DNA from 4 places in the Vreelandella sp. F11 genome. Region 4 is predicted to be linked to each of the others. Evidence: predicted binding sites of a transcription regulator. Region 4 holds the regulator's gene; each other region holds the start of a gene.
The links. Region 4 encodes PhoB, which activates phosphate uptake and scavenging genes when phosphate is short. Its sites were predicted from a motif close to TGTCATANNNNTGTCANA; they were not measured.
Positions count from the first base shown of each region.

Region 1: ACFIOZ_RS20855 (esterase-like activity of phytase family protein) is a predicted target of PhoB. The motif match lies at 4,172-4,189, and genes of this name have one in related genera.
Region 2: phnD (phosphate/phosphite/phosphonate ABC transporter substrate-binding protein) is a predicted target of PhoB. The motif match lies at 3,812-3,829, and genes of this name have one in related genera.
Region 3: ACFIOZ_RS19485 (PhoX family protein) is a predicted target of PhoB. The motif match lies at 1,639-1,656, and genes of this name have one in related genera.

Region 1 covers NZ_CP170448.1:4,577,375-4,582,489, reverse strand. Annotated here, with positions in the region: gene ACFIOZ_RS20865 (malate synthase G) at 1-1,487, opposite strand, end outside; gene ACFIOZ_RS20860 (alpha/beta hydrolase) at 1,705-2,688, shown strand; gene ACFIOZ_RS20855 (esterase-like activity of phytase family protein) at 2,795-4,105, opposite strand; gene ACFIOZ_RS20850 (NADPH-dependent FMN reductase) at 4,325-4,906, shown strand; gene ACFIOZ_RS20845 (YifB family Mg chelatase-like AAA ATPase) at 4,903-5,115, opposite strand, start outside.
Region 2 covers NZ_CP170448.1:300,884-305,998, reverse strand. Annotated here, with positions in the region: gene ACFIOZ_RS01485 (histidine phosphatase family protein) at 1-128, opposite strand, end outside; gene phnE (phosphonate ABC transporter, permease protein PhnE) at 182-997, opposite strand; gene phnE (phosphonate ABC transporter, permease protein PhnE) at 1,059-1,877, opposite strand; gene phnC (phosphonate ABC transporter ATP-binding protein) at 1,874-2,734, opposite strand; gene phnD (phosphate/phosphite/phosphonate ABC transporter substrate-binding protein) at 2,812-3,777, opposite strand; gene ACFIOZ_RS01460 (bifunctional diguanylate cyclase/phosphodiesterase) at 3,893-5,115, opposite strand, start outside.
Region 3 covers NZ_CP170448.1:4,258,659-4,263,773, forward strand. Annotated here, with positions in the region: gene ACFIOZ_RS19485 (PhoX family protein) at 1-1,575, opposite strand, end outside; gene hemP (hemin uptake protein HemP) at 1,783-1,968, shown strand; gene ACFIOZ_RS19495 (ChuX/HutX family heme-like substrate-binding protein) at 2,071-3,126, shown strand; gene ACFIOZ_RS19500 (hypothetical protein) at 3,123-3,245, shown strand; gene ACFIOZ_RS19505 (YbaN family protein) at 3,365-3,742, shown strand; gene ACFIOZ_RS19510 (hydroxymethylglutaryl-CoA reductase, degradative) at 3,779-5,044, opposite strand; gene ACFIOZ_RS19515 (tripartite tricarboxylate transporter permease) at 5,101-5,115, opposite strand, start outside.
Region 4 covers NZ_CP170448.1:4,733,881-4,738,995, forward strand. Annotated here, with positions in the region: gene ACFIOZ_RS21630 (hypothetical protein) at 466-774, opposite strand; gene phoR (phosphate regulon sensor histidine kinase PhoR) at 1,080-2,366, opposite strand; gene phoB (phosphate regulon transcriptional regulator PhoB) at 2,369-3,058, opposite strand; gene ubiA (4-hydroxybenzoate octaprenyltransferase) at 3,185-4,075, opposite strand; gene ACFIOZ_RS21650 (chorismate--pyruvate lyase family protein) at 4,111-4,734, opposite strand; gene ACFIOZ_RS21655 (NAD(P)/FAD-dependent oxidoreductase) at 4,842-5,115, shown strand, end outside.

The sequences.
Region 1 (5,115 bases), 160 kb from region 4:
ACGTTGCTCTTCTCATAGGCCTGAATCCATGCGGCGCCTTTCATATCGCCCTTGCGCACCATGGGGCCCGCTTCCATGGCGGTATGCATTTCGTCGCCGGTACGGTCGAGGAAGCCGGTATTGATAAATGCCACCCGTGAAGCGGCCTCGGCAATACACGCCTTGAGATTAACGGTGGTACGGCGCTCTTCGTCCATGATGCCCATTTTCAGGGTATCGCGGCTCATGCCCAGAATGTCTTCGACGCGACCAAACAGTTCGTTGGCGAAAGCGACTTCTTTAGGGCCGTGCATTTTCGGTTTAACGATATACACAGAGCCAGTGCGCGAGTTGCGCGGCTGGTCGGCGTCTTTCTTCAGGTCGTGCAGTGCCAGCAGCGAGGTGACCACCGCATCCAGAATACCTTCCGGCAGCTCGTTGCCGTTCTCATCCAAAATCGCCGGTGTGGTCATTAAGTGACCCACATTGCGCACGAACATCAGCGAACGGCCGGGTAGCGTGACACTGCTGCCATCGGTGGTTTGCCAGGTGCGGTCGGCGTTCAGCTTGCGGGTAAAGGTTTTGCCGCCTTTTTCGATCTTCTCTTCCAGATCGCCCTTCATCAGGCCCAACCAGTTGCTGTAAACACCCACTTTGTCTTCTGAATCCACCGCAGCAACGGAGTCTTCGCAATCCATAATGGCGGTCAATGCAGCCTCCACCACCACATCTTTAACGCCTGCCGGGTCGGTTTTGCCGATAGAGTCATTAGGGTCGATCTGGATTTCCAGGTGCAGGCCGTTGTTGCCCAGCAGAATTGCATCGGGTTTAGCCGCTTCGCCGCTAAAGCCAATCAGCTTGCCGGAATCCTTAAGGCCGGTTTCACGACCACCTTCCAGCGTCACCACCAGGTGCTCATCACGAATGGTGTAGTTCACCGCATCACGGTGCGAACCCGTCGCCAACGGTGCCGCGCGATCAAGTACGCCACGGGCGTAGGCGATCACTTTGGCGCCGCGCTTCGGGTTGAAGCTGGAGCCTTTCTCTGCGCCATCCTCTTCGGAAATCGCATCGGTGCCGTACAGGGCGTCGTAAAGGCTGCCCCAGCGCGCGTTCGCCGCGTTCAATGCATAGCGTGCATTGCTCACCGGTACCACCAGCTGAGGCCCCGCCTGAACGGCTACTTCACGGTCAACGTTGGCGGTGGTCGCTTTAACGTTAGCCGGCGCTTCTGCCAGGTAGCCGACCTCTTTCAGGAAGCGGCGGTATCCCGGCATATCGGTGACTGGGCCGGGGTTTTCCCGGTGCCATGCATCTAGTTTTTCTTGCAGCGTGTCGCGCTCTTCGAGCAATTGACGATTTTTAGGGGTCAAATCATGAAACAGGGCATCCACACCGGCCCAAAAGGCGTTTTCATCAACACCTGTTCCCGGTAGCGCCTGCTCATTTATAAAACGATCTAGATCGGCTGCCACCTGTAAACGGTGGCGCGTGATACGCTCGCTCATGGGGTTTCTCCTGTGGGGACGCCAGTGGGTAATGTATTTGCTACGGTCAGCGTAAAATGTATTTATGGAAAATAATTCCACACCTGGCCGGGCATGTAAACAGCGTAGACCCTAATGCGCTAAAATGCTCGACCAAATGACTAGGCATTTGGTTCTGGAAGCGCGAAACATCTGCCGTGCCTAGGTCAAAGGACAATGGCGTTATGGAGAAACATCGATGAGTGATTTCCAACATCTGGAAGGCTTGTTTCGCCACGCCTCGGGCGATACCGCCCTTAGCCGTCTGTTGCCAGGGGAAGTATTGGCAAACGCCATGCAAGACTATTTCCACCACTATGGCTTAGAAGCACTGCTGTTAGATACCAGTGAAGTGCATGCAGGCTTTATCGATACGGGGCGTTTTGCGCTGTGGTGCCAAGTTTGGAGCCCCCCGCAGCCGGTAGGCACTGCCTTTGTGGTACACGGCTATTTCGATCATATGGGGTTATATCGCCATTTGCTTGAGCGCCTGCTGGCTAAGGGGTGGCGGGTGGTGCTGTGGGATCTCCCCGGCCACGGCCTGTCCAGTGGAGCGCGGGCAGCAATAGAAGATTTCGATGATTATCAGCACTGCCTGGCTCATTTGCAGATGACCCTAAAGAGCCAAGGCATGGCGCCTGAGCCGTGGTTAGGGGTGGGCCAGAGCACCGGTGGGGCAATCCTGGCTACCGATGCACTCACCCGCCGTGAGGCGTCCGGCTGGTCAGGTTTGGTGCTGCTGGCGCCTCTGGTGCGGCCTTGGGGGTGGAGCCAAACCAGCTGGCTGCACTTGATCGCCAGCCCGTTTGTAAAAGAGTTGCCGCGCAAATATCGGCCTAACTCTACCGATGAGCAGTTCACCGAGTTTCTACGCGAAGGTGACCCACTGCAGCCCGAGCGTTTGAGCGTTGCCTGGGTGAGCGCTATGCGCCGCTGGATGCCGCGCCTGCTGGCCCAGGAGCCCAACCCGCTGCCTACCTTGATTCTTCAGGGCGAGCAGGACTTGACCGTCGATTGGGAGTGGAATTTGGCGATTCTGGCGAAGAAGTTTCCCAATGCTGAAATTCACCGCCACCCGGAAGCTCGCCACCACTTGGTAAACGAGGCAGATCCCATCCGTGAAGTGCTGTTTGAAGCGCTGGATAACTTTGTAGATGGGTTTGTCGAGAGTGCTCGCAAATAGGTTTCGTAAAATATATCGGTGATAGACCTCTCGAAGCGTTATGGGCACAGAATAAACGCCGCTGAGCATTTATTCTGTGCTTTACCTACCTATGTTCACACTCACCTTACTGGGTATTCAGGAAGTCCTCCACATCGAGCAGTATCAGCTCATTATCATCGGCTTGCCCCTGCTGGCGGCCAATCGAGAACGGGTAGTTATTGTCGTTGGCGACCACGATGGTGCGCTCATCGACACGATCGACGTTCTCAATGGTCACAAAGGGAAAGTTAAAGGTGCCGTTGATCGTTCCTCGCGGTGCAAGGCCCTCTGGATCCTGGATGTCCATCAAGTCGATATAGGCGATTTTCTCAAGCACACCCTGTTCGTCCGTACGTTCGAGGTCGATGAGATAGATGCGTTTGAACTCGGCGGGATTCTCTGCCCACGCTTCTCGCGGATCGCCCTGGCGACTATCACGCTCGATGATTAAGCCGCGAGTTCCGCCAATCAGATTGAAATCGCCAATCGCATGATCCGCGGACGCCAAGGGATAGTAGCGGGTTGTATCGCTCCATTCGCCGGTTTCAGCATCGAGCTCGAACATTCTTAATACGGGAGTGCCATCAATGGTTTCTGGGGCATTGGCGCTGCTGTCCCAGACTGGCTTTTCCAGCAAGGGGTAAAGGGTTGTTTGGTCTTCGGAGAGCGCCATGCCCTCATAACCGCCGGAGCGAAACACGACCACATCATCAGCGAGAGACTCGCCAGGGTTCGGGGGGAGGGCAAAGGCATTGTCGGGGGAGCGCATCAGCGTACCACCAGGCTTGGTGGCTAACACTTGCAGCACTTCGCCCGCATTGTCGACCTGGATAATCCAAGGGCCGAACTCATCGCCAATCCAGTAGCTATCGCCCACCGGCTGTATCGATTCAATATCGAAATCAGCGCCGGTTAAAAAGCGACCAGGCGTTGCTTCATTCATAATCGGGAAGGGCACCTTGCGGTTGGGATCCGATAGTTGAATGGTTTCCTCGACGATGACACGCCCAGTGTCCCAGTCACTCTTTATGATGTTAAACATCAGAATGACGTCGGAGGAGTTCGCTTTGGAGCCAAAGCCGTTATCGGTCAACACCAGGAAGCGGTCATCGCCAAGTGAGCGAATACCGGAAAATCCCTGCAGCGGCTGACTGGGAAAGGGTAGCGCCAACCCCGTGGATTGCACGTTGGTATAGAGCTGCTCAACGCGGCCCTCTTGACCGGTAAAACGACCTGAGACGTTGTAGTGCTCAGCGGCACCGGCAGGCGCCGTCACAAAGGTGCTGCCGGGTAGCTGGGCATGGCCGGACAATGTGGCGGGAAAGCTCTGCTGGGCGTTTGCCGCACTGGTAAACGCAAAGGCGAGTAGAGCAGTCGCTAGTAACGGCTTTGTCATCACTATTTCACCATTTAGGAAGAGAAATTAGAGCAGGTGCAGCATTTGCTAATTTTCAACCGTAATAGTGATAGTTGAATGACAAAGTGCAGACGTTTTAATGGCAGCAGGGTGGCACGTCGAGTCTGGCCCTGAGTAGTAAAATACGCCTTGCTCAACAGGTGTAAATATTAATAAATGGTGTGGCTTTCAAATACATTATTCAAAGAGGAAATGACAATGGGATCATCGGTCAAAAAGGTACTGGTATTTGCGGGCAGTGCCCGAGAAGCGTCACTGAATAAGCAGCTAGCCAAGCTCGCCGCCAAGCGTATTGGGGCGCTTGGCGGGGTAGCCACCTTTATCGATTTAAAGGATTACCCCTGCCCGCTGTTTGATGAAGATATCGAAGCTCAGGGCATGCCGGAGAATGTGCTGAAGCTGCGTGAGCTTCTGGCGGATCACCAAGCAGTGATGATCGCTTCGCCGGAGTACAACGGCTTTATCACGCCGCTGCTGAAAAACACATTGGATTGGCTGTCACGACCCTATCAGGATACGCCGGGGCTCGGGTTGTTTGCCGGTAAGTGGGCCGCGTTGGTGGGAGCATCACCCGGTGGGCTAGGCGGTATCCGCGCGCTGCCGCTAGGTCAGCAGTTGCTTGCCAATCTTGGTTTAATCGTATTGCCCCAGCCGCTATCGCTGCCGAAGGCAGGCAGCGCGTTTAACGATTCAGGCGCATTAAATGACGCTGCTACCGGCGAGAAGCTCGACGCCCTCTGCCAACGGCTTGTCGATGTAATGGCGAATAACCACCCTTAGGCACCTTTCAACATCCGATCCAACTGCCGGTAGCCAATTGCTTCAATCAGGTGCGGTTGGGTGGGCTTGGGTTCGCCCTGAAGGTCGGCAAGGGTCAGGGCTACGCGCAGTACGCGGTGATAGGCGCGGGCGGAGAGCTTGAGCTTTTCGAGTACGCCCGCGAGCCAGGCGCGCTCTTCATCGTTAAGCGCGCAGGCGGCTTCCAGGGC
Region 2 (5,115 bases), 410 kb from region 4:
TCGGTCACCTGCTGCCAGCCGGTTTCACTCAACGGGTGATCGGTGGAGCCGCGCAGCATACGGCCACCTATCGGTTCACCGTGGCGCAGTAAATCAATCGTCGTGATCTCCGCGTCGGGAAAACGCATACTCGCCTCCTGGGTGGCTAAATTTAGTTAAATAATTCAGTTAAATAATTCAGTTAAATAATGGCGTGACGAACCCGTGCAGAGATCCACTCGGAGACCAATACAGTAGCGAAAATCATAATAAAAATAACGCTAACCTGATTCCAGGCGAGGCTATTGATCGAGGCATTCAACTGCAGACCGATACCGCCTGCGCCCACCAAGCCCAATACCGTCGACTCGCGAATATTAATGTCCCAGCGGTAAACGCTAATCCCCGCGAATGCAGGCATCACCTGGGGCAGTACGCCATAGTTCATCACCTGCAGCCGGCTTGCGCCGGTCGCACTAATCGCCTCGACGGGGGTGGGGTGTATCTCTTCAATCGCTTCGTAAAGCAGCTTGCCCACAAAGCCGATGGAGCGCAGGGCAATGGCGATAATCCCTGCCAGCACGCCAGGGCCGAGAATGGTCACCAGCAGCATCGCCCAAATCAGCGAATTAATGGAGCGCGAGGAGACAATGATGACCAGGGCGGCGCTGCGCACCAGCGGATGCGGCGTAGTGTTACGGGCGGCTAAAAATGCCACTGGAAACGCCATCATAATCCCTAGCGCGGTGCCCAACGTAGCGATATTGATGGTGTCCCACATGGGCTTCCAGAGCACACTGGCGTAGCCCCACTTGGGAGGGGTCATGCGGCTGATCAAGTCTGCTCCCTGGCGACCGGCATCTTCCACAAATACCCACATAGTGTTGTCGGAAATCATCTTCCAGCAGAGCAGAAATAGGCTGACACCCGCCAGCCAAGCCAGGTACTGCAACCATTGAGCGCGGGTAGTACGCCGCTGCCAAACTGGCTGACCCTGGGGTGTAGTGGAAACAGGCATTTAAACTCTCGACAAATTAAGGGGCCAGAAATTATTGAACCAGAAGCTACTGAATCAGCATTTACTGAGTCCAGCGGCGAACATGGCTAGAGCTATATTCACATAGCAGCACGATAGCGATAATGATCAGCAGAATCGCCGCGGAGGTGTCGTACTCATAGCGGCTCAGTGAGGTGTTCAGCGTAGCACCAATACCGCCTGCGCCGACAATGCCGATTACCGAGGACTCCCGGAAATTGATATCCAGCCGGTACATAGAGAGCCCGATCAAACGCGGCATCACCTGGGGCTGCACGGCGTGATTCATGGTCTGCCACCAGCTGGCGCCGGTGGCACGCACCGCTTCCACCTGACGCCAATCCAAGTCTTCGATATCTTCCGCCAGCAGCTTGGCCATAAAGCCAATTGTCGCGAAAGCCAGGGTGATCATGCCCGCAAAGGGCCCAAAGCCGAACATCACCACAAACAGAATGGCGATGATGATCTCCTGAAAGGTGCGCGAAACGGCAATAATCCCGCGACACACAAAGTAGATCGGCAGCGGTGAGATATTTCGCGCCGCGCCTAAGCCTACGGGTATCGCCAGCAGCACACCCAGTACCGTGGAGGTGAGTGTCATGGTCAAACTTTCCAGCAAGCCCGCAACGATATCGTCGTAGCGACTGACAAAGTCTGGCTGCATAAAGGCGCCTAAAAAATTAACCGCCCGGCCTGCGCCTTCCGCTACCCGCGCCCAGTTCACCTCTACCGAGGCAAGCGCTAAAAACAGATACACCACCGCGCCGATGGCTAGCCCCCAGCGCAAGCGAGGGCTTTCAATTAGCGGTAGACGCCGCCACTGACCGCGCTGCGCCGACTGCTGGCGTGCCTGCTCGTTCATCGTGTCGCTCCCGCTTCAATGGTCGACATCACCCGCGCGTAGGGAGGATTAAACGGGGCAGTGTTAGTCGCTTCATCACCGCTGACTTCATCGTCCACTGGCTCAGGCGTGGTGTCCCACTCCTCTTCGCCATAGATCGTGGTGAGTATCTCGCTGTCGAGCTCGCTGGGCAGGCCATCAAAAACGATCTCTCCCGCGCGCAGGCCGACAATACGATCGGCAAACTGCTGAGCCAGGGCCACGTCGTGAATATTGATGATCGCCGCCAGTTCGCGCTCTGCGCATAGCTCGCGAATCAAACGCATAATTTGGCGGGAAGTTTTTGGGTCAAGGCTGGCGGTAGGTTCATCCACCAGCAACAGCTTGGGACTTTGCAGGAGCGCCCTGGCGATACCCACCCGTTGGCGTTGGCCACCGGACAGGGCATCGGCGCGTTTATCAATGGCATGCGGCAGCCCCACTCGCTCCAATAGACGGAAGGCTTCAATCACGGCCTCCTGCGGGTAGCGGCGCAGGAAGCTGCGCCAAAAGCCCACATAACCGAGCTGACCCGAGAGTACGTTCTCCATCACGGTTAAGCGGTCTACCAGCGCATACTCTTGGAAAATCATGCCCATGGAGCGGCGGGCGTGACGCAGCTTATGCCCCGAAAGCTTCGTCAGCTCCGTGCCGTCCAGACGAATGCTGCCCTGGGTAGGCTCAACCAGCCGGTTAACACAGCGAATTAGCGTGCTTTTACCCGCGCCAGAGGGGCCAATCAGCGCCAGCACTTGGCCTTTGGGCAGCGTGAGTTCAATATCCGTCAGCGCTCGATCCCCGGTAGGGTAACGTTTGCCAACGCCGGTGAGTGTCAACATGGAAGTGCCTCATCTACATAGCGGTTCGGCCAGAAGGTTGCCCTCCTGGCCGATCGTATTGGGGTGCTGCTTAGAGATTAATCGCAGTCGTAGGTCACGCCGTTGGCGTCAGCGATGGTGCGAATAACTTCCCAGTTTTCCTGATAAGTAATCGGAATAAACTGTGCTTCGCCGGAGTTGGCGAATTCTGACTCGAGGGCAGTGCCTTCCCAGTCGTAGCTGAAGAACGCATCCTGAATTTTCTCGGCAAGTTCCGGATTCAGGTTATTCGCCAGCCCGTAAGCGGTGGTGGGGAAGGTTTGTGAGGTGTAGATGATGTCGTAATCACCTTCGTTCACCACACCGCGGGAAATCATTCGCTTGCCCACGGAGTTAGCAATCGCCGCCGCGTCGTAGTCTTCGTTGACCACGCCGAGAATTGAGTTGTCGTGGGAGCCCGAAAAAGCGGTCTCGAAATCTTCGCCCGCTTCCATGCCGTACTCAGAGCGCAGCAACGCTGACGGGGCGCGGAAGCCAGAGTTGGAAGTCTCGGAGGTAAACGCTAGCTGGCGACCCTGCAAGTCTTCAACGTCTTCAATGCCGCTTCCTGGGTAGGTGATGATCTCCATCTCGTAGCCAAAGCTGCCATCTTCAGCGGCCATCATGGCGAAGGGACGGAAGCCACCGCAGTTAACCGCCACCGGTACGCCGCCGGTATTAAAGCCAGCGACGTGCAGGCGGCCAGCGCGCAGCGCTTCCTGCTGGGCAGCGTTGGACTGGACCGGAAAGAACTGGACTTTTTTACCGGTGGCTTCGCTCAGGTGATCCAGAAAGTCAGACCAGACATCCGCGTAAACCGCGGGATCTTCAACCGGGGTATAGGCAAACACCAGGGTATCCGGGTCAACCCACTGTGACTCGTCGCTGGGAACATCGGCGATCATATCGCCATCATTATCCACATAGCGTGATGAAAGATCCGCAGAGGCGTTTACAGCGGCCAAGGCGAAGGCACTGGCAACGGCGGCACTGATTAACGTGCGGGAGAGGGATAATGTTTGCATGGGTCACCTGTAGCGTTCTGTAGAGTTGTTAAAAGATGACAACATCCTGACGAGTCCAGATGACAAAAATGGGGCACTTATATGACCACTTCGTGACGTTTTTAAGCAGGCATCTTTAATGTGTGGCTTGAGCAGCATCGCGGCCGCGACGCTCCACGAACAGACTATTGCCAGGGATTTTTTTGGCTTGATGCTTCAGCTCGGAAAGTTCACCCGCTATATCCAGCGATTGACAGTTGGTCGCATCGGGGATGGGCTTCACCGCAATCGAGACACTGACAAAAGGGTAAAACGTCAGTCTATTTTGTCGGTTTTCGATATGAATCCCGCCCTGAAGGCGGTCAGCCTCTTCGTAGAAACCCGGGGCCATCACCTCGAATGAGTGCAGAATTTGCTTACAAACACTTTCCCAGTGCTCAAGCGGCAGCAGCATCATGAAATCGTCACCGCCAATATGGCCGATAAATCCCCCGGCGTTCTCTACCTGGGCTTGCAGCAGCCGCGATAGCGAAATAATGATGTGGTCACCGCGGGCGTAGCCATAGGCGTCGTTAAAGGCTTTAAAGTTATCCAAATCAACGTAGGCCGCGGCAAACCCGCGCTCTGCAGCTAAATAGGCGGCCAGGGTTTCATTAATCAGAATATTGCCCGGCAAGCCCGTCAGCGGATTGGCGTGGCGGGCTTGACGCACCTGAATGGCAGTAATTTCACGTAGTAGGTCAACGATATTGCCCATGCCCAGGTAGTCACCGTTAGCCTTAACGATAACAAAGTCCTCCTGCTCGATATCCCGGCTATCGGTCAGCTTCTGGCTCAAAATCTCCAGCGGCGTATCTGCTTCAGCCACCAGCATGCGTGCATCAGCAACGTCCAGCACACGGCGCTTGGCATAAAGTGAATGGCTGTAGGGGTTGGTAAACAGGGTTAAAAATGCATTGCGGCGCACCACCGCTACGGGCTTGCCATTCTCCAGCACGGCCACACAGCGCAAGCTGGGCTGTTGACGAAAACGTTCGGAGATATACGGCACAGCGCAATCCGTGGTGATGGCCTCGGTAGTCCGCAAAATTGAGCGGGCGGTGCGGCCAGCGGGACTTTTTAAATGGGTGGTCGCCGGCAGCAGCATGTTGAGTTCCAACGGCGGCTGCTGGGTGGGTCGAGCAAAATAGAAACCTTGCAGCAGCGCGAGGCCGCGGTCGAGTTCCCACAAGCAGAGATGCTCGGCGGCGGTCTCCACGCCTTCGGCAATGACCTGGCAATCCAGACTACGGGCCACATCGAGGATCGAGCGTAGGAATTCTCGCTTGGCAGGATCCTGGTCGATGCCGGAGATAAAGT
Region 3 (5,115 bases), 480 kb from region 4:
ATTGGTGGGCGCTAAATCGTAACCAACACCTGCTTGTTCCAGGTGCTCACCGTCATTAGTGTAGGTTGGGGCTGTCTCTTCAGCGGTACGCTGTGTGTTATTGGTGAGGGTGAGATACACCTCACCGGATGCAGGATCGACGGAAGCCCACTCAGGACGATCCATTGGCGTGGCACCCAACAAATCTGCTGCATCACAGGTGTTGATGATGATACCTGCCGCATCGTCGTCGGCTAGCCCCAACGCCGCCGCCAGTGTGCGACCATCGCGCGTTTGGGTGCTAGGCGTTAGCGGCAGCCATTCGCCGCTGCCGTCAGCATGGAAACGGGCCACATAGAGGGTGCCGTTATCCAAATATTTGTTGCCAATGGCAAGACGATCGTACGCTTCACCGGGGCGGTTGGCATCGGCGGAATCCCAGGCAGCGTCGGAGACGTATTTGTATACATACTCGTTGCGGGCATCGTGCCCCGAGTAGTAAACCACTGGCTGACCGGCTTCCAGCTTCCCTAACCAACACCCTTCATGGCGGAAACGGCCGAGTGCCGTACGCTTAACCGCCAATGCATCACTATAGGGATCCACTTCCACCTGGTAGCCGAACGTGCGTGCTTCGTTACGATAATCATCTTCGGCACGCTCGCCGCGCGGGGTAATATCGAAGCGAGCAAATTCGTCATTCTGTTCTGAGGCATCACCTGCCGAAGTATCCCAACCATAGCGGCTTTTATCGGTGGGAATACCAATCCGCGCATCGTCCTGGAAGCGTTCGCCGCGGTTCACAAAGATATCGGGCCAGTTCTCTTCACAGGCTATATAAGTGCCCCAGGGCGTTACCCCGTTACCGCAGTTATTGTTGGTACCACGGGTTTGGGTACCCTCAGGCGAAAAGCGCGTTTTGACGTAGTCACTGCCCGCCACGGGGCCAGCCAGATCCATTTCCGTTGCGCTGGTAAAGCGGCGGTTATAGAGGGAGCCCGGCACATGCGCCCATTGGCCGCTGGCGTCTTTTTCCACCTCGACAAGGGTGACACCGTGAGCATTGATTTCGGTGCGTGACTCCTCGGCCGGACGCTGGCCCTCATCCGCATTGGTGGGGCCGCCCTGGGGCGCCCAGAGTGCCGACTGGTCGATATACTCATTGTTGAGCGCCAGCACAAAACGCCGTGAGGCGTTGTCGGTATCCAGGGCAAAACCGGCCATGCCGTCGTGGTGCATGCCCACACTCGAGGCTTGGCGCTCGGCGGTCATTGGCTGGTCAGGCTGCCAACTGTCGCCAGCGCTTAACGGCGTCCCCCAGGGCACCAGGACTTGGGCCACGTAACCTTCTGGCACCACCACAGCATCAGTAAGTGATCCTTGAACCGCCTCAAACGCCAGTGTCAGGGGTGTTTTTTGGGCTCCGCTGGAGGCAAGCGCTTGAGCAGCACCGCCAAAGCTAAGCATCGAGGCAGCCGCCATGCTCAAACCACCGCGCATCACATCGCGCCGGGATACATGGTGCGCCAATACTTCCGCGAAAGGTTGATTGCCGCTGTGGTTAAACAGGCGATGATCTTCGATCTCTTTACTCATTGTGGTCTCCCCCTGATCGTTTGTAGGCCAACAATTGAACGTTAGGAGACACTAAAGAAGCTAAATGACAACACGATGACGACGTGGCTGCATTTAGATGAAGAACATTGGGCTAGGCGCCCCAACTCCCCAAATCCTATTGAGAGATACCGGCAACTCTGCTAAATTAACGCTAATAGTTATCATTAACACAGGAGTTATCCTCTCATGCAGCTCGCCGATAAGGGCACTCGCCAGGGGGATACGCCCCAGAGGGATACGTCAGCCTCAGCGCCCCGCGAAGTAGATAGCAGCGAATTGCTTGGTAGCTCAGGCCAACTGGTGATTCACCATGAACAGCGCCGCTATGTGTTGCGCCGCACTAAAAGCGGCAAGCTAATCCTCAACGCTTAACGCTGTTAACACTTCAAGCCCTGATTCATTTAAAGATTTATACAGCAACGCCAGCCAGGTAGCCCATCGCACCCAGCCAGTGAACCATAAAAGAGGTGCGTCATGACTTCCTCCCAACAGATCGCCATTATCGAAGCCCTTGACGCGGCGCGCGCCGCAAAGCCACGCCTTCCTGCCATTGAGATTGCCGAACGCTTAGCGATCAGTGAAGGTGAACTCCAAGCCGCTCGTTTGGGCCGCGATGTATTGACGCTGCCGCTTACGCCCAACGAGCTTGCCGCCTACCTGCCCCAGTTGGGACGGGTGAAGGCGTTGACCCGCTCCCGGCTGGCCGTGCTGGAACAGACCGGCGATTATCCTGAACTCAGCGGCGGGCCGCAAACTGGCTTGCTGCTCAACCCCGGCGGCCTGGATCTACGCTTGCTCTACACCCACTGGCACTGGGCCTGCTTGATCCGCGACCCTGTACCTTCCAGCAACGCAGAAGAGCCGAAGTGGCGCTGGAGCCTGCAGATATTTAACCAGCATGGCTGCGCCGTGCATAAATGCTTTGCTCTGGAAAACCCGCTGCCGCGCCCTTGGGGCGCACTGGCAGCCTTGGGAACGCGGGACACGCCGGCGTTTACCCAGAGCATGCCCCGTCTCAAGCGCCCACTCCCCGAAATACCTTCCCTTACCAGCGAGTGGGCCGCGATGCGCGATGTGCACCAGTTCTTTGCCCTTCTCCAGCGCCACCGCCTGGAGCGCATTGAGGCCAACCAACTAATGGAAGGCCGCTATACCCAGGCGTTACCTACGCACGCACTGGAGATGGTGCTTCAGCAAGCCAGCCAGCGCGGGCTGCCGCTGATGCTGTTTGTCGCCAGTCCCGGCTGCGTGCAGATTCATACCGGCACACTGCCCGCTCCACAGCGCGCCCGTGGTTGGCTGAACCTGTTTGGCGAGCATTTCACTCTGCACCTTGATGACGCCGCAATTGACCAGGTTTGGCAAGTCAGCAAGCCCAACCGCGACGGCGGCGTGACCAGCATTGAGGCCTTCGATGCCCAAGGCTCGCTGGTGCTACAGCTTTATGCAGAGCGCCAGGAAGGCCGCGCTGAGCGCCGGGACTGGCGGCAGTTGCTGGATGAACTCGGCGAGCAAGAGGCGGTGGCATGAAAGCATCCCGCCTGATACGACGCTCGCTGGCAGCGCTGCTGATTGGATGGCTGACTAGCGGGGCCGCATTGGCCAGCGAACGCTTGGGGGTCGATATCGCCGAAATCGTGGCGCCTTAATGGCGATCTAAAGTGACCTTCATGCTAGGTCACCACTGCTGACGGCGCGCCTCAATGTGTTCATACTTAATCCATGCAGCACGTTGTCATTTGCACAGGTCGCCAATTTAGGAGCAGGAATGAGACTGATCCGCCTCATGTGGGTGGTGCTGGCAGGAGTTAGTTTTAGCATCGGTGTACTGGGCATTTTTCTGCCTCTGCTGCCCACCACTGTGTTTATGCTGATGGCGGTTTACTGCGCCTCCAAAGGCTCGCCGCGCTTTGAGGCCTGGATTCGCTCCCGCCACTATGTCGGCCCGCTGCTGGTCACCTGGGAGCAGGAGCGTGCCATCCCCCGGCGTGCCAAGCTGGCCGCCGTTAGCATGATCGCGTTGAGTGCGCTGATTACCGGCTGGTCACTCGGCCCCGGCTGGACACGCTGGGGCGTGATCGCTCTACTAATGCTGATTGCCGTTTGGCTGGCTACTCGGCCAGAGCCTTCGTCTTCTAATGAGTAAAGCTTGGCAGTGCTCGCGCTGTGGATTCAAGCCGTTTTATTCAGGTTTATATCGTAGCTTCGCTAACTCCACCTGCGCTAGATCAACACGCACGCTACCCTGCTTCACAAGTGCTTCGGCTACCAGGCCAACTTCTGCCCCTTCTGCTCCTGCCATCAAGGCGATATTTTTAGCGTGGAGCGCCATATGCCCTTTTTGAATCCCTGTCGTGGCTAACGCTTTTAACGCTGCAAAGTTCTGCGCTAAACCAACGGCGACAATGATTCGCGCTAAGCGATCAGCGCTGCTCACACCTAGAATTTCAAGACACCGTCGTGCAGTAGGGTGCGCTCGAGTGGCGCCGCCGATTAATCCCACTGGCATGGGCATCTCAAGGGCACCCGTGAGGTTTCCATCGTGATCTGCCTCCCAGTGGGTAAGTGAACGGTAGCGTCCGGTACGAGCTGCATAGGCATGAGCCCCTGCTTCTACTGCGCGAGTATCATTACCCGTCGCCAACACCACCGCACTCACGCCGTTCATCACCCCTTTATTATGAGTAGCTGCTCTATAGGGATCTAAGTCTGCAAAGCGGTAAGCCGCCAATATACCGTCGCGCACCGACTCCCCGCCTATTTGGTCAAGATGCCAGGTCGCTCTGACTCTTGCCAAACGACGGTCAGCCAGGTTGGACAAAATGCGCAAACGACTCTCGCCTCCCGACCACGCTGCTAACGACGGCGCTACCGCTTCAGCCATCGAGTTCACCGCATTGGCACCCATGGCATCGCGCACATCCACCAGTAGATGCACAATGACCATGTCTTCAAGAACGCGCACCTCTATATCCTGGAAACCACCACCGTGCTCTAACAGCACCGGATCTGTCGCATCACAAATACGTTTAATCTCGTCGCGGGCTTCTAATAAACGCAGACGGGCAAAATCAGGATTAGCGACACCTAGTAACTGAACCTGAGCAATCATAATCGGGGAAGAGGTATCCGTATAAAAGCCACCTGATGCACGACACTGCCGCGCCGCATTACATACGGCAGCGACCACCGATGACTCTTCGGTTGCCATGGGCACCAGCGGCTCTTCACCATCAATCATTAAATTAGTGGCAACGCCAATCGGTATGTTTAAAGTGCCGATAACATTCTCGATCATGCTATCGGCTGTTTCTGCTGGCAGGTTACCGGTGTCTGCCAAATGGGCTTCCCCTGTCGCATCTAAGCCACTTAAAGCGGCCACTTTACGCAACCGCTCACGTGGTGATAGTTGGTAAAATCCTGGAATCCGCGATGAATTTATTGTCATAACCGTTACCTACAATGAATAAAATATTGGTGTAGCGTCACTTAAAAAGGGAGTGTTCAAGCCAACCAGCC
Region 4 (5,115 bases):
ATATGCCACTAAAAACAAAAGCACGCTAATAACATGTGCACTAATGACACATGCGCAAAATTGTCTGTGCCTTTATGACACACTGATCAAAGCAACCCAGGCACAGCTGCTAATAGGCCGCTAGACGTTAGCGTTTATAGAAAAACGAAAAGAGTATAGGAAAGGTGTGGCAGTGAAGGCGAGGGGGCAGAAGTAATAAGGAAAAAACAGAGGAGAGAAAGCAGACAGCAAAAAATTAGGCCCCGCACTGCGGGGCCCGATATCAGAATTGATTATAGGTAATGACTAACGCTAGCTTCCACTCCTTGTGCGGGACTCCAACCTTGGAATTTACCCTGACTAGCGTTTTGATTTCCTATTGATTCTTCCGTGAATCTGAACAACATCCTTATCTATAACATCCTGTTGATCACTTCTTCATCCCATGAAAAAGCATTCAATGATATCTAAAAAGTCATCAATGATTTAGCTACCGCCATTTTCTTCAACAAGATCATCTGCATCATATTCAGCATCGCTTGAGTGACTGCTGGATTGAGGCTCCATGTCGCTAGCATCGTCGCCTTCGTCATGGGTTAAATCGTTAGTCATGCTATCACTGCTGCTAGAGCTACCAGTACCCTGTGCATCCATTGGCTGCTCATCAGCCGTGATGCCTTGGTTCTCATCAATTGCAGTGTTTTCATCTGTTTGTGCAAAAGCCAATGGGCTTGCCATCAGACCAAAAGATACACCTAAAATGCCAGCTTTCTTGAGTAAATCCTTGGACATCATATTCCACCTCCGATCGCTGTTTGTTACCGCTTGGTTAAGAAAGAAGGGCTAACCAGTAGCCAGCATTTCCTGCGGTCGTCTTCCTTACTCAACAACTTGCAGATGGCATGCCAAAAGTCTCAATAAAAATATAAATTAAATAAAATCAATAACTTATATTATTAACGCTATACCAAAGAGATACTACCCAAGCCATTAATTTGCGCTTAAAGCTGTATAAAAATGACACATGAGTAAGTTTTACCAACCTTGCATGCCAATATTGCACACTTCTACAAACGTTGTGCGTCGGATCCCTTGCTAAATTAAACCAGACGCGAGGAGGGGAAGGCGCAGCGGAACAGGGCGCCCTTGCCGGGGAGGGATTCAATTTGCAGTTGCGCATCGTGACGCAACAACACGTGCTTAACGATGGCCAAGCCTAAACCCGTGCCACCGGTCGCCGTGCTGCGCCCTTTATCGACCCGGTAAAAGCGTTCTGTTAAGCGGGGTATATGAACAGGGTCTATGCCTTCACCGTTATCTTCTACATCGATATAGCCGCCGCCTGAAGCGTCAGCTTTCCAGCGCAGTGTGATTTGGCTACCTGCTGGCGTGTAGCGAACCGCATTAAAGGCAAGATTAGAGACGGCGCTACGGATTTCCTGCTCACTGCCTAATAACCGGGCGTCGCTCTCGAGCGCAACGGTGATGGTATGCCGTTGATGCGACAGGGCTAGCGCATCAGCACAAACGCTTTGCAGCAGAGGCGCAAGTGACAAGGGGTGATGATCTTGACCGCCTTGGTCAATCTCCAACCGCGAGAGCAGCAATAAATCATTGACCAAATTCTGCATACGTTGGGTCTGCTCCTGCATCTGCTGGATACTGCGACCCAAGCGGGGAGGAAGCTGATCGGCGATATCACTGTAGGTTTCTAAATAGCCGGAAAGCACGGTCAGAGGAGTGCGCAGCTCGTGGGAGACGTTGGCGACGAAGTCGCGCCGCATCTGCTCAAGACGATGTAAGCGGGTAATATCGCGAGCCATGACCAAGCGCTCGTCGTCGCCGTAGAGGGTAATTTGATACTGCAGGATTCGTCGCTCATCAATCGGCGAGGTGAGCGTTAACGGTTCACTGTAGTTACGCGCATTAAAGTAGCTGATAAAACTGGGATCACGCAGCAGGTTGGTGATGTGTTGGCCCCTATCGTGGGCAGTTTGTAGCCCTAACATGGCGGTGGCCGCGCTGTTCCACCACTCTAAATCACCATGGCGATCAAGCATGACCACACTGTCGCGCATTGCTTCAGAGGACTCCTGGATACGTGCCAAAGTAGCCCTCAGGCGGCTTTGGGTAATGCGCTGACTTTTTTGATAGCGGTATAGGCGATCAAATAGCTCGCCCCACATTCCGCTGGCAGCAGGTGGCTCATCATGGGGGTGGAGGGTGAGCCACAGGTAAAGCTCTCGCAGTTGCCGCAGATGATAAAAAAGGCATATTGCAAGCCCTGCCGACAGCCCTAGCCCTGCTGAACCCAATAACCAGCCCAGACAGGTGCCCAGCGTGGCCAGCCACGCTAGCCGCCACAGCTCACGGCTCCATAGGCGCACATTTACACCCGAGCAGAGAAACGGTAACCGGTACCCCGAACCGTTTGAATCAGGTTTTGATGCACGTCGCCCAGCGCTTTGCGCAAGCGGCGAATATGCACGTCGACCGTGCGCTCTTCGACATACACATTGCCACCCCATACTTGGTCAAGCAGTTGGCTACGTGTATAAGCGCGCTCTTGGTGGGTCATAAAAAACTGTAGCAATCGGTACTCGGTGGGCCCCATTTCCAGCGCTTTGCCGTCGGCGCTGACCCGGTGGCTCACCGGATCAAGCAGCAGGCCGTTGATTTCAATCGGGTCTTCAACGCCACGCGGGGTCGCACGACGCAGCACCGCCTTTAGCCGAGCCACCAGTTCCCGGGGTGAAAAAGGCTTGGTGATATAGTCATCGGCACCGGCTTCAAGCCCTTGAATTTTATTATCCTCTTCGCCTTTCGCGGTGAGCATAATAATGGGAATCTCGGCAGTGGCTTCTTCACGCTTTAAGCGCCTTGCCAGCTCAATTCCGCTAGTGCCGGGCATCATCCAGTCCAGCAGCAGTAGATCAGGCTGGTGGTCGACCACCATGGCATGGGCATCCTGGGCGTTATCCGCTTCGAGCACGCGATAGTCAGCCATTTCCAGCGCTACCGCGATCATCTCGCGAATCGACGCCTCATCATCGACAATCAGAACGGTCTTGGCGGTCATACCAGAGCCTCACGGTGTTCAAAGTAAACGAGCTCAATGAAAACTAGTTTAAAGATAAACAGTTCAATGACATATCAGTGACGATAACACCATGACTTGATGACAATTATATGACATTCAAAAAAATTAGCCCGTCACAGGCCACCAACTGAGCGCGATACCGGCAAAAATCAGCAGCCCCGACCAGTGATTATTGAGAAACGCCTGGAAGCAAGCATCCCGCTCCTGGTGGCGAATCAAGCACTGTTGATGCAGGAAAGTCGCCGCCATGGCCGCGAGCCCTAGCCAAAAGAAACCACCTAAACCAACCCGCCAGCCTACCCATGCCAGCAACCCCAGGGTAGCTAACTGGAGAAGGCCAATGATCAAACGGTCTGCATTTCCAAACAGCACCGCTGTCGATTTAATGCCAATTTTTAAATCATCGTCGCGATCGACCATGGCGTACTGAGTATCGTAGGCCACTGTCCAGCACACATTGGCGCAGAATAGCAGCCATGCTTCCAGCGGCAAGTAGCCCAGCACGGCGCCAAAGGCCATTGGAATTGCCCAGGAAAACGCCGCCCCCAAAACCAACTGGGGAAAGTGGGTATAGCGCTTCATAAACGGATAAATAGTCGCCAGCAGTACCCCGCCCAGCGAGAGCAGCACCGTAAACCAGTTGGTGAGCAGTACCAGAATGAAGGCCGCGGCCACCAGGGCAATAAACAGCAGCTGCGCCTCGGTTTCGCTGATGCGGCCCGTGGCTAATGGACGGTTTTTGGTACGTTTCACATGGCCATCAAAGTGACGGTCAGCATAATCGTTGACTACACAGCCCGCGGCACGCATCACGTAAACACCGGCTACGAAAATCAGCAGCACATTTCGCCCGGGTACTCCTTCTGCAGCGACCCAAAGTGCCCACAGCGTCGGCCACATCAACAGCCATGTACCTATCGGTCGATTCAAGCGCATCAGCTGTAAAAAATCTGCCACGCGAGCCCACCCCTTTGGCCGCAACAATGAACGATCCATGCTTACCTCACGAAGAATAAGATGCAGGCGCTAGCCTAGCGCGAAGGCAGACCAAGATCATCAGCCATTGCACCCAAAAAGTACTCTTGAACTAATAACGACAGAGAGCCGTGCTTACAGCCGTAATAAAAAACAGAGCGACGGCCCCAAGCAGCGTTTCCTTGTATACCGCTCACGCTAGCGAAAGTCGGCGCTTGCGTCGTCGCCTCTAATGACCCACGGATTAAACCCGGCTGACGAAATAGCCAACTGCCTAGTGAGCGTTCACCCAGACGCTCCAACCGCTGGCCCTTGAGCTGCGTGAGCGGGGCGACCGAGCGTGCCACCACCCAGGGAGTTTCATCCAAGCAGAGCGCTACTTCCCGCAGCCAGGCGTACCGTTTGGCACCAATGCCCAGCGCCTGCGCCTCATCCTGTTGCGGCCAGCCGACGCCCTGGCGTAGCAGCCTTACACGAAACGGCTTATCTCCCCCCGCTGCCATTAAGCGTGCAGTTAACGAGTCGGTGGAGGCAACCCACTGCCACCAGGAAGCACTCATCGCCGGGCGCGCCGCATCAATCGGGCGCCAGCGGGAAAATAGAGGAGTTTGCCGAAAAGCAGCAGCCGTCACCGAGTTCTCCTGGGCAATTAACGGGCTGGCTAGTGTAACATGAGGCATTGGAGGCTTTGGTTTTAGCGACTTTTTTCATAAAACGGTTGAGCGCCTCTCATTATTGGCAGCCTTTTTTTAGTCATTTTTTCTTTAGCAACTCTTTTGGTGTCTGCATGCCCGCACCCCAAGCACAAAAACCTTCGTTTCACGCTGCGCTGGTGATTATTGGCACCGGTATGGCAGGGGTTGGCCTTGCGCGGGCGCTGCGCCGCCTGGGCGACCCACGCTCAATCACGCTGGTGAGCGCAGACAGCGGTGATGACTACAGCAAGCCGTTACTCTCCACCGGCTTCGCCAAAGGCTTGGAGCCTGACCAATTGGCCCAGCGGAGCGCCAGCGAACTGGGCGAAGAGCTTAATGCCGAGCTGGTTATCCACACCCAGGTAA